Regions from separate parts of the Shewanella oneidensis MR-1 genome, predicted to be linked through region 1. Evidence: riboswitches for the same ligand, from Rfam matches in the RefSeq annotation. Region 1 holds a riboswitch; the other holds the start of a gene.
What was found. Region 1 has a riboswitch for thiamine pyrophosphate ahead of SO_RS12535 (TonB-dependent receptor). Riboswitches for the same ligand answer to the same signal wherever they lie in the genome.
Positions count from the first base shown of each region.

Region 2: another riboswitch for thiamine pyrophosphate. It lies ahead of thiC (phosphomethylpyrimidine synthase ThiC); the one in region 1 lies ahead of SO_RS12535 (TonB-dependent receptor).

Region 1 is NC_004347.2:2,833,114-2,838,692, reverse strand. It holds gene SO_RS12555 (YcfL family putative periplasmic lipoprotein) at 1-323, shown strand, start outside; gene deoD (purine-nucleoside phosphorylase) at 874-1,578, shown strand; gene tsgA (MFS transporter TsgA) at 1,629-2,783, shown strand; gene SO_RS12540 (Crp/Fnr family transcriptional regulator) at 2,844-3,524, opposite strand; TPP riboswitch at 3,724-3,833, shown strand; gene SO_RS12535 (TonB-dependent receptor) at 3,887-5,579, shown strand, end outside.
Region 2 is NC_004347.2:2,558,368-2,563,946, forward strand. It holds gene thiE (thiamine phosphate synthase) at 1-171, opposite strand, end outside; gene thiC (phosphomethylpyrimidine synthase ThiC) at 174-2,339, opposite strand; TPP riboswitch at 2,501-2,599, opposite strand; gene SO_RS11225 (hypothetical protein) at 2,775-3,842, opposite strand; gene trhA (PAQR family membrane homeostasis protein TrhA) at 4,153-4,836, shown strand; gene SO_RS11235 (NUDIX hydrolase) at 4,961-5,491, opposite strand.

The DNA.
Region 1 (5,579 bases):
GTATTTCAGTGAGTTCATTGGGTGAAAATCGCGTCGATAGCAAGAGCTTTGCCCGTGATATCAGTGTGCAAGGGGTTGAGGCGCGCCGGGTAGGGGATCTTATCCAAGGTTCGGCGCTGATCGTCAGTAAATCTTCTAGCGATATGCGAGTGCAATACAAGTTTACTTGGTATGACGCCAGCGGTTTTACTATTGAAGATGAAGGTAGCAGTTGGAAATCGGTTAAATTGCACGGTAAACAACAGTTACAAGTGTCGGCAGTCGCGCCTAATGCCCAAGTGGTGAAATTCGACGTTTATGTGCGCAAGACCTATTCAAACTAGTTTACTGCTAGGGCGTGTTGACGTTTCAGGGTTATTTTTGCAGCAATTTGGCTGGCTTTTATGCAAGGCAAAGTCCGTGCAGTGTAGTTATTCTACATAAACGGACGATAACGCAGCAGAAACGTCAGCCAAATGCTGCCCGAAGGGTTCGTCTGGCAAGCCCTTGCTCTTTGTCACTCGTCATTTGAGTAGAATAACTACACATCATTCCTCGTTTCGCGAGCACGAGCTTGCCAGAACGAACAAAATTTAATCTCGAAACGTCAACACGCCCTAGTGAGTTTGTACTGGTTTTTCTGCATTTTTGATAAAAAATATATTCTAATAAGACTTACTCTATTTGCTGAGTAAGTCTTTTTTATTTGTATCAAATACAATGTGTTAAGCCGCTTTTTGTTACTAGGTTTTATTATGCTAAGTGTAAACGTTGCGACAAATTATCCACTTTTAACAAAAAAGGGGTTAAGCAAGAGAAAATCCGGACTTTAGTCCTAAAAATTTTTCGTGTTTGAGCACTACTATCTGCATATTACCACATGAGGATAGACCTATGACGGCTCATATTAATGCTCAACCCACTGATTTTGCTGAAACTGTTATTATGCCAGGCGATCCACTGCGGGCGAAATATATCGCTGAAACCTATCTTACGGATGCCGTAGAAGTGACTAACGTTCGCAATATGCTGGGTTACACAGGCTATTACCAAGGGCAACGTATTTCGGTGATGGGCCATGGCATGGGTATTTCATCTATGGTGCTTTATGGTCATGAGTTAATTAATTTTTTTGGCGTGAAACGCATTATTCGTATCGGTAGTTTAGGGGCGACCCAACAGCATGTCGAAATGCGCGATGTGATTTTAGCTCAAGCCGCAGGCACAGATTCCCCGACGAATGCTAAACGCAGCAGTGGCTACCATATGGCGACCTCAGCCACCTTTTCCTTACTGCACAAAGCCTATACCAAAGCCAATGAAAAAGGCATTAGCGTGAAAGTTGGCAACGTATTTAGTGGCGATCTTTATTATGATCCTGACGAAGATATGATCCCTGCGCTTGAGCGTTTCGGGGTATTAGGTATTGATATGGAAGTGGCTGGACTTTATGGCTTAGCACACCAACAGGGTATTGAATCGTTAGCCATTCTGACGGTGTCGGACCACTGTTTAACGGGTGAAGAAACCACGGCGCAAGAGCGGCAGTTATCTTTCAATAATATGATTGAACTCGCCTTAGAAACCGCACTTAATTAGGGTTAACGCTATCCTTTGTACCCTTAGCATTTCACTGATGGAATGACAATATGAATAATAAAATCACCTTAACCGCGATTAGTTTTCTCGCTAACTTTATTATGGCGGGTTTTGCAACTCAATTTGGGATGCTGATTGAACCTATTGCGGATAAATTTTCAGCAAACGTAAATGACGTTGCCTCCATATTCTCCTTGCTTAATGGTGGCGCATTGGCGGGAACTATTGCTGCTTTTTTCTTTATTGAAAAATTGGGTATCAAGCGAATTACCTTAATTAGTTACAGCCTAGTGGCATTGTGTGCTGTCGCGTTACATCTTACCCCTTCGCTAAAAGTAGTGATGGTCGCCATGACGTTAATTGGTTTTTGTGGCGGTGTAGGCTTATGTATTGCGGGTACGATAGTGGTATCTGTGTGGCAAGAGAAATTACAAAGCACCATGCTCGTCGTTCAAGATGCCACGTTTAATATTGCTGGGGTTATTTTCCCTTTAATCACAACTTACGCACTCACAAGTTCATTGTCATGGAGTTACAGTTACTTAGCCGTAGGTTTAGTCGCGTTAGGAACCGTGATTATTACCTTGTTCACTAATTTTTCGCTATGTGAGCAATCATCGAATACGGAAGATAAGCAACAATCGGAATGGAATTTCGGCATTATTAGCGGTGGCATAGGGCTGTTTTTAGGCATGCTAGCACTCTATACGTTTTTAACGTGGGCCCCTTTATTTGTTAAGCAAAAATTTGATATTCCATTTGAAGAAGCGGGCAATATTATTACCCAATATTGGTCTGCTGCATTGATTGGTGCGTTAATTTCGACGCTGATTGTGACTCGGGTAAAAATTCACCATTTCTTAGTTGGGATTATCGGCCTTGCCATGGTCATCACTTTCATGATTGTGACGACCGATAAGCTTCATTGGATGAGTTATTTAACCTATGGTTATGGCTTTGTGTGTGCAGCCCTTTACAACGCATTTATTGCTTATGGTGTGTCTTTTGTTAAAAAGGCCAGCAGTAAAAATGTGTCCTATATTCTGATTAGTGGCAGTACCGGCGCCATGTTTAGTCCCGCCATTAGCTCATTCTTTGAACGCATTATTGGTTTGCAAACTGTGATGTATGTCATTCCGCTATTATATGTAGCGATATTTATTATGTTGATTGTTTCAGGTCGAATGAAGTCTGCAACGGCATAAAAATCCTTTTGTTACGTAAATGGATTTTGCCCACTCTCACGAGTGGGCTTTTTTAATTTGTTATATCGCAGCTTCAACAAATTGTTTAAGGGCATTGAGATCTTTAATCCTAATCCCTTCTTTGTTTCGTTCAATCAGGCCAAGTTCTTCAAGCAGTTGTAGTGCTCTTCGGTAGACGCGATCGGTTGTACCAAATCGCTCCGCCTCTAAATAGCGTTTACTAAAGCCATCGACAGGTAAATCATTTAAATATTCATGGTAAATATCGTATGCCACGTTATAGCTGATGGGATACAACAGTCGCCGGGTAAAAATATCGACGGTGTCTTGGTAGTCAATGGCAATAGCACTGGCGAAAAATAACGCTAGCTGCGGATGTTGCCCAAGGGAGTGCTGCAGTTTTTCGGCGCTAATGACCATAATTTCTAAGGGCTCATTGGCAATAATATCCAACTGACAGTGATACTGAGTAAAAAACTCCATTTCACCAAAAAGTTGCGAATCACAATCGATAGTCCCTAATTGAAAGCATCGGCCATTTTTGGCGGTATGGCCAAGTGATACGCGCCCTTGTTTTACCAACACCAATGAGGTTATGGCTTCACCTTGTGTCATGAGGTGAGTGCCTTTTTTAAGCATTTTAACTTCGCTGATACAGCTGAGTATCACCGCTTCAATAAGGGGATAGTCTTGCTCCCATCGCTGGCTATAACGTCCTTTGGCTAACGGTTTTAGCTGCATTGAGTATGATCCTCTTATCCTATGTGCAATGGCGGCCTTCTATAACATTATCGTGATAAGCGGTCAAATGGGCCAAAGAATTTTAGCTGCGATGTTTAACATGATGCTTTCAAAGGGTTCATAGACAATGATTTGAGGGCTATTTCAGGGCATCACAGGCAGAAGTGTGTCTACTTTATTATTTTCGTCATGTATACTAAGCGCCGCCAAGGGGTGTTTGCCAAAATTCGGCAGACTGAGATGTCATCAGACGAACCCTTAGAACCTGATCCGGCTAATACCGGCGTAGGAATGGGCCAATCAACAGCACACTTCTGAATCGCTTATTCGTTGCCGGATCTCAAACGTATATTTGAGGTCCTATGTCTAACAAAAAGTCTAACAACAAATCTTCAATCTTCACGATATCGTTAACTCGTGCACCATTAGCGCTGGCCGTCTCTGCGGCTTTAAGTGCGTCGGCATGGGCGCAAACCGATGCTATCGACAAACCTGATCCCAATAATGATATGGAAATCATGGTGGTTACGGCGGATTTTCGCAGTGCCAGTTTAGAAAAAATGCCTTCAAGCATTACCGTTATCGATGCCCAGCAAATTCAAGATGAAAACGCCCAGCACTTTGAAGATGTGATGAACTCCATCGCCAACTTTAACTGGTCAGGTGGTAGTTCTCGCCCCAAGTATTTCCAGATCCGTGGCGTGGGTGAGCAAGAGCAATATCAAGGCGCACCTAACTCATCAGTTGGTTATATTGTTGATGATATTGATTTATCCGGTATCGGCATGGTGTCGAGCATGTACGATCTGCAGCAGGTTGAAGTGTTGCGCGGCCCGCAAGGGACGCGTTACGGTGCCAATGCGTTAGCGGGCTTAATTTACCTTAAGAGTAATGACCCAACCGATGTGTTTGAACATGGCGCCGAGGTTTCTTTAGGTAATGACGATCTGCAAACCTTCAGTGGCTTTAGCTCTGGTCCCTTAAGCGATTCAGGTAAATTGTTATACCGCGTGGCGCTGCAGCAACATCAGCAAAACGGTTATCGTGACAATCTGTATTTAAATAAAGAGGATACCAATGGCCGCGATGAATTTACCGGCCGCGCGAAATTGCGCTGGTATGCAACTGATGATCTGCAACTGGATTTAACCCTGCTACATGCCGATTTTGATAACGGTTATGATGTGTGGAGTTTAACCAACGATCCGACAAACACCATAACTGATCAACCGGGTGTCGATAGCCAGCGCACCACAGGCGCAGGTTTTAAAGCGACTTATTCGGGGGCAGAGCAGTTTGAGTTGACCTCGCTGACTTCATTTGCCAATACCGATCATCATTATAGTTACGATGGCGATTGGGCCAATTCTGAGTATTGGGCATCTAAACAATGTGAAGAGGGCGGTAATGTATCGCCTTGTCAGTATGATTACTTTTGGGACAAAACCGGTCAGCGTAAAACCTTATCCCAAGAGTTTCGTTTGAGCTCGACCGACCAAGGCCGTATTTTTGCAGACTCAACCGATTGGTTGATTGGGGTTTATGCCATGAACCTCAAAGAAGATAACCAATTGTATTCTGAATATAATACCTGGCCTGATGAAGTGTTAGATTCGCAGTATGAAGCCACAAACTATGCGTTATTTGGCCAGCTGGACACCGATTTAGGTGCTGACTATGTGTTATCAGTTGGGCTACGTGTGGAGCGTCGTAATAGTCACTACTCAGACACCAACAATGATAATTTTGACCCGAGTGAAACCATGTGGGGCGGCCATATCGCACTGAGTAAAGTGCTGAATGAGTCCCACAATGTCTACGCCCGAGTGGCGCGAGGTTACAAGGCGGGTGGTTTTAATATGACCTTGCCAGTCGAACTCAATGATAAAAAAGAGTTTGATACCGAAACCCTATACAACTACGAAATCGGTTTAAAATCCCATTGGTTTGAAGGGCTTATCGACACTAATCTGGCGCTGTTCTATATGGATAGACAGGATCAGCAGGTGGCTGCTTCCCAGCAAGATCCTAATAAGCCACAACGGTTTATTCTCT
Region 2 (5,579 bases), 270 kb from region 1:
CACCGAGCTTTGCGCTGTTAATGTGGTGATCACGCTGCATCCATGACCGCCCAAATCATTGATGGTAGCCAAGTCGGCTTGGATCCCCGCGCCGCCACCACTGTCCGACCCCGCAATGGTCCAGACGATAGGTTTAGGCACCAAGTGGTTGAAATGCTTAGTCGGGGTCATCATCATACCTTCGCAACCTGCGTCTTAGATTGCAGCTTTGCCCCGTCCTTATGCTTGGCCAATTCATTGGCAGCATTGGCGTTGTCCAGCGGCAGATACAGCTTAGCGCCCAAGGCCGCAAACTCAGCCGACTTTTGCGCCATGGCGGCGGTTAACTCATCTTGGGTTTTGACAGCGATATAATTTAGTTCGGCATCGATATGACTTAATTCAGAATGTCCCGATTTCACTTGCTGAACGGAACCTAATGGCGCAAGTGCTCCGTCAGTCTCAGCAGCTAAGCTTTGTGCCTTTGCATCCGCTTCAAGGCTTGCTGCATAGTCACGCACATCTTGGGTGATCTTCATCGAGCAAAACTTAGGGCCACACATAGAGCAAAAATGCGCTACCTTGGCCGATTCCTGTGGCAGGGATTCATCGTGATAGGCTCGCGCAGTGTCAGGATCGAGCCCGAGGTTATATTGATCTTCCCAGCGGAATTCGAAACGCGCCTTAGACAACGCATTGTCGCGGATCTGCGCGCCCGGGTGACCTTTAGCAATATCGGCCGCATGGGCTGCAATCTTGTAGGCAATTAACCCCTGTTTGACATCTTGCTTATTGGGCAAACCTAAATGCTCTTTAGGCGTCACATAGCAGAGCATGGCGCAGCCATACCATGCGATCATCGCCGCCCCAATTCCGGAGGTGAAATGATCGTAACCCGGCGCAATATCAGTAATTTGCGGCCCTAGAGTATAAAACGGCGCCTCGGCGCAGTGGATAAGCTGCTTATCCATATTCTCTTTGATAAGCTGCATCGGGATATGCCCAGGCCCTTCGATAATGGTCTGCACATCGTATTCCCAGGCGATGTTGACCAGCTCGCCTAAGGTTTCAAGCTCAGCAAATTGCGCCTCATCATTGGCATCGGCAATGGAGCCAGGACGCATTCCGTCGCCTAATGACAGCGATACATCGTAGGCGACACATAGCTCGCAAATCTCACGAAAATGGGTATAAAGAAAGTTTTCTTGATGATGGCTCAAACACCATTTGGCCATAATCGAGCCACCGCGGGACACAATCCCCGTCACCCGTTTGGCGGTCATCGGTACATAGCGCAATAACACGCCCGCGTGGATGGTAAAGTAATCAACACCCTGCTCCGCTTGCTCAATCAAAGTATCGCGAAACACTTCCCAAGTAAGGTGCTCAGCTACACCATTGACTTTTTCAAGTGCTTGATAAATCGGTACTGTGCCAATCGGCACTGGCGAGTTGCGGATAATCCATTCGCGGGTTTCATGGATATACCGTCCCGTGGACAAGTCCATCACGGTGTCCGCGCCCCAACGGGTTGACCAGACTAACTTTTCCACTTCCTCCTCAATGGAGGACGTGACCGCAGAATTACCGATATTGGCATTCACTTTCACCAAAAAATTACGGCCAATAGTCATAGGTTCGGCTTCAGGGTGATTGATATTTAACGGAATAATGGCGCGACCACGGGCAATTTCATCACGGACAAACTCAGGGGTAATCGGTTTACCAATTACGGCACCAAAAGATTCACCTTGGCCTCGGCGGTTTAAGATTTCGTCCTGCACATCGGCAAGTGCCATATTTTCACGAATCGCCACATACTCCATTTCAGGGGTAATAATCCCTTGGCGGGCATAGTGTAGTTGACTCACACGTTTACCCGGTAAGGCGCGGCGTGGGCGAATAATCGCGCTTGAACCTGCTTCAAAACGCAAGTGATCTAGCCCGTCATCCTTCAAGCGCTGCTGGGTAAAATCTGAGGTCGTGCAATCAAGCACTTCAGTATCTTGGCGCTCAATAATCCACGGTAATCTGAGTTTAGCTAGGCCTTGGCGCACATTGATTTGGGCTGCGGGATCGGAATAAGGACCTGCGCAGTCGTACACTGGAATGGGAGGGTTTTTCTCAACGTTGGGCGCCGCCGCGCGGCCACCAATGCGCGTATCGGTTTGCAGAATTTGCCGCATCCCCACACGTAAATCCGCACGGCTTCCCTGCAAATAAAGTTTTTGCGAATTAGGATGTTGTAATGGTTTAAGCGTATCGATAAAGGCTTGGGCCTGGGCGCGCGCCACACGGCGGTTCGTTTGCCCCAGTATGTTCACGGCAATTGATTCTGAGGACGATTCTAAACTGGACATAAGCAATCTCACTTTAACAAATAAAAATGGGGTTGCTTGTCTGGAGACTTGAGTGTTGATAGCGGAATCATGCAAACCGTAAGTCGTGTTTGCTGACCCAATAACGACTAAATCGATGGGTTAATAGACGGCGAAAAGATTGCCGCTGACACGATTTAATGGAAGTTATTATGCTTGTTTCCTTCGCAGGTTTTAACCTGATCAGGTTCAACGGATCCCGAATAAACGGTCTCAGCCAAAAGGCACTCCGACAAGATGACCAAAAGTATAGGCAGAAGCAGGATGAACAAACAAGCGTAATTTTAGGATAAAAACCTAATTACCAATCAAAAATAAAGAAGTTATAACTAGCTGTATATTAAAACATTTAACGTTATTAAATTTTAAAAATCATAATTAGCATTATTTTGAGTGAAAAATTATCATCGTTATTTTTTAGCTTTTTGGCCGCTTTACCATCATTTTATTAAGCTGCGCTTGGATGGCATCGTTAATTTCTTGGTTCATTTTCTTGCCACTGCAATCGAAGGGGAAACCTAAGTTCTCGGCATAGGGATTAATTGGGGTACCGACTTTAACAATCCGATAGCAGGTATCACCTTGACGGACAATTCGATTGGGATCAAGCTCTAAATCTAAACTGGTTGGCCCACTAAAATCCTCAGCATTGGGGACAATAAGCACCTCCATATCGGGACTCATTTCAGTTAAATTCGATTTTCGGCTGTAGTTATTTGTTTGTTCAATGACCAAATTATCCAACGCTTGCTCACGCTGACGTTCAAAATAGCCTTGGGTAAATAATCCAATGCTCGCACTTGTACTTACACTTGACGTCGTTGGTTGCTCAGTCTGGGGTTGTGGCAGACTTTGAGGTTGATGAGTGGCAGCCGTTTGGCTTTGAGTTGATTTAGTCTGCGTTTTTACCAAAACCTCGGCGGGCTTTTCAGTTGAACTGAGTGCAGAAGCGTTAATGCTCTGTTTTACTTGTTTTTCTGTTGGCTTTTTCGGCTCTGTGGCGGGTAATTCAATCGTAGTGGTTGACACCACTGGCTTTGGGGAGGCTGTCATTGCTTCAGCGGCAATTATAGCTTCTGCTGCTGGTGGCTCCTCTGGCAATATTTGTGTTTGCGGCGCATAAATAAAGTAGGCTTTTAAGGCTTTGGTGTTGTTAGTCGATTCTGCCAAAGAAAAACCCAATTGACTCAACTGGCTACGCCACAAAAAAAACAATAAAAATAGTAATACACCATGTCCTAATATCACGCCAAATAATAACCAGAGATTGAATCGACTGTCACTTAAGCAAGGTTTTTCTAGTGAGATAACAGCGTTTCCCGTCTCGTGTAATTCATGCAGTTTAAGGCTAAGATCGCTATCCAAGGACGTGTTAGTCGGGATGAAAGGTATCGTCCGAAATGGCACGGTTTCATCATCTGCCGCTAAGATGGTTGTATAAAAGGCTTTGTCATTCCTTGAGGCAATAATGGGGCGAAAAGGCAAAATCCATCTCCTATCTCTTTGCAAAAACTGTACTTCACAAACTCTGAACTTAAAAAAATCCTGTATGCATAAAATCCATACATCATTAACAGCAAGTTAGAGAAAAGGACACAAACAAAGTTCCAACGTTTTAACTGTATTCTTGGATGATTCACGTTCATTATGGAACGGGATAAATGTGTAACTCACGTGAAAATCATTGGTACCATCTACACAAAAATAAATTAGCGTACACGTGTAAGCTAATTATGGCTTTCAGATTTATCTGCTGATAGACTTCGTCATTATCGCTATTGAGTGGATCAACCCTATGGCAAACCAGAGTTTGATAGAGCCGCAAATGCATCAAGAAAAACCTTTAAATATCAGTGCATATAGTCTAAGTGAAGAGATCGCCAACAGCATTAGTCATGGTCTAGGAGTGATTGCTGGTGCGGTGGGATTAATCTTTATGCTCCTCAAAGGTGTCGATCATCTTTCTAGTATTCAACTTACAGGCGTCATAATTTACGGTGCAAGTCTCATTCTGTTGTTTTTAAGCTCAACCTTGTATCACAGCGTGACGCATCGTGGTTGGAAACACAAACTGAAGATCGTCGATCACTGTGCGATCTACTGCTTGATTGCCGGCACTTACACGCCATTAATGTTAATCAGTCTGCAAGGCAATCTGTCGACGATTATCCTCACGGCCATTTGGTCGCTTGCTATTGGTGGGATCCTCTTTAAGACCTTATTTATTCACCGGTTTAAAAAACTCAGTCTTGTGCTGTATCTAGCGATGGGTTGGCTTTGTATGACGGTGATTGGGGATTTGACCGCAGCAATGTCGCCGCTCGGATTTAATTTATTGTTGTTGGGCGGGCTGTTTTACACCCTTGGAGTGATCTTCTATGTTGGCAAACGCATTCCGTACAATCATGCGATTTGGCATCTGTTTGTGTTAGCAGGCGCCATGAGCCATTTCTTTTGTATTTATTTAACCGTGATCTAGCTATACAGACTTACTCTCACGCAATCTGAGTCACACAAGCCATCCTTTTTGGGTGGCTTTTTTATGTCTATGCTTTGAGACTGCGCTTTACGGCTAAGTGATAAGGTTATCAGCCAAGCGTTATCTACAATAATTCTGCAACTATCTGTTTGAGCAAAAAGGTTTCTCTGTCGATAGATTGGCCTTTATTGGGAAAGGTGTGCTGAATTTCTTCATTATGGGCAATGGCTTGATGGATATTGATCCACTCAGGGCGCATGCCATTTTTCACCTCATGAGCTTCAAGCCTTGGCTCACCTAAGCCACGGTAACCTAAACTCATATCGATTTCACACAGGTAGCAATAGGAATCCATGTGCACTACGTTGGCGCCTTCACGAAACCAAGGTCGATATTCCTCATAACGGCCAAAGGGCGCGAGCACATGGGCAGCAATTGCGCCCGTTTCTTCCTGTAACTCACGAATAAGGCCAACCTCGATGCTCTCGCCTTTATCGACACCACCACCGGGTAAGCCGTAATCACGATATTTTTGGGTATAGAGCAGCAAAATATCTTCACCCGACAGCACAATGGCACGGGCCGCTTGGCGATAAAAGATCCGTGCCTGTTTAAGATCGATATTGGCAGCTTGGGTAGACTTCAATAAACGCATAATAAGACTCAAGATTAATGGCCTATTAGCATAAACCAAAATAAAGGATTCACAGAATAAAACTACTATGCAAAGCCATCCGCTAAGT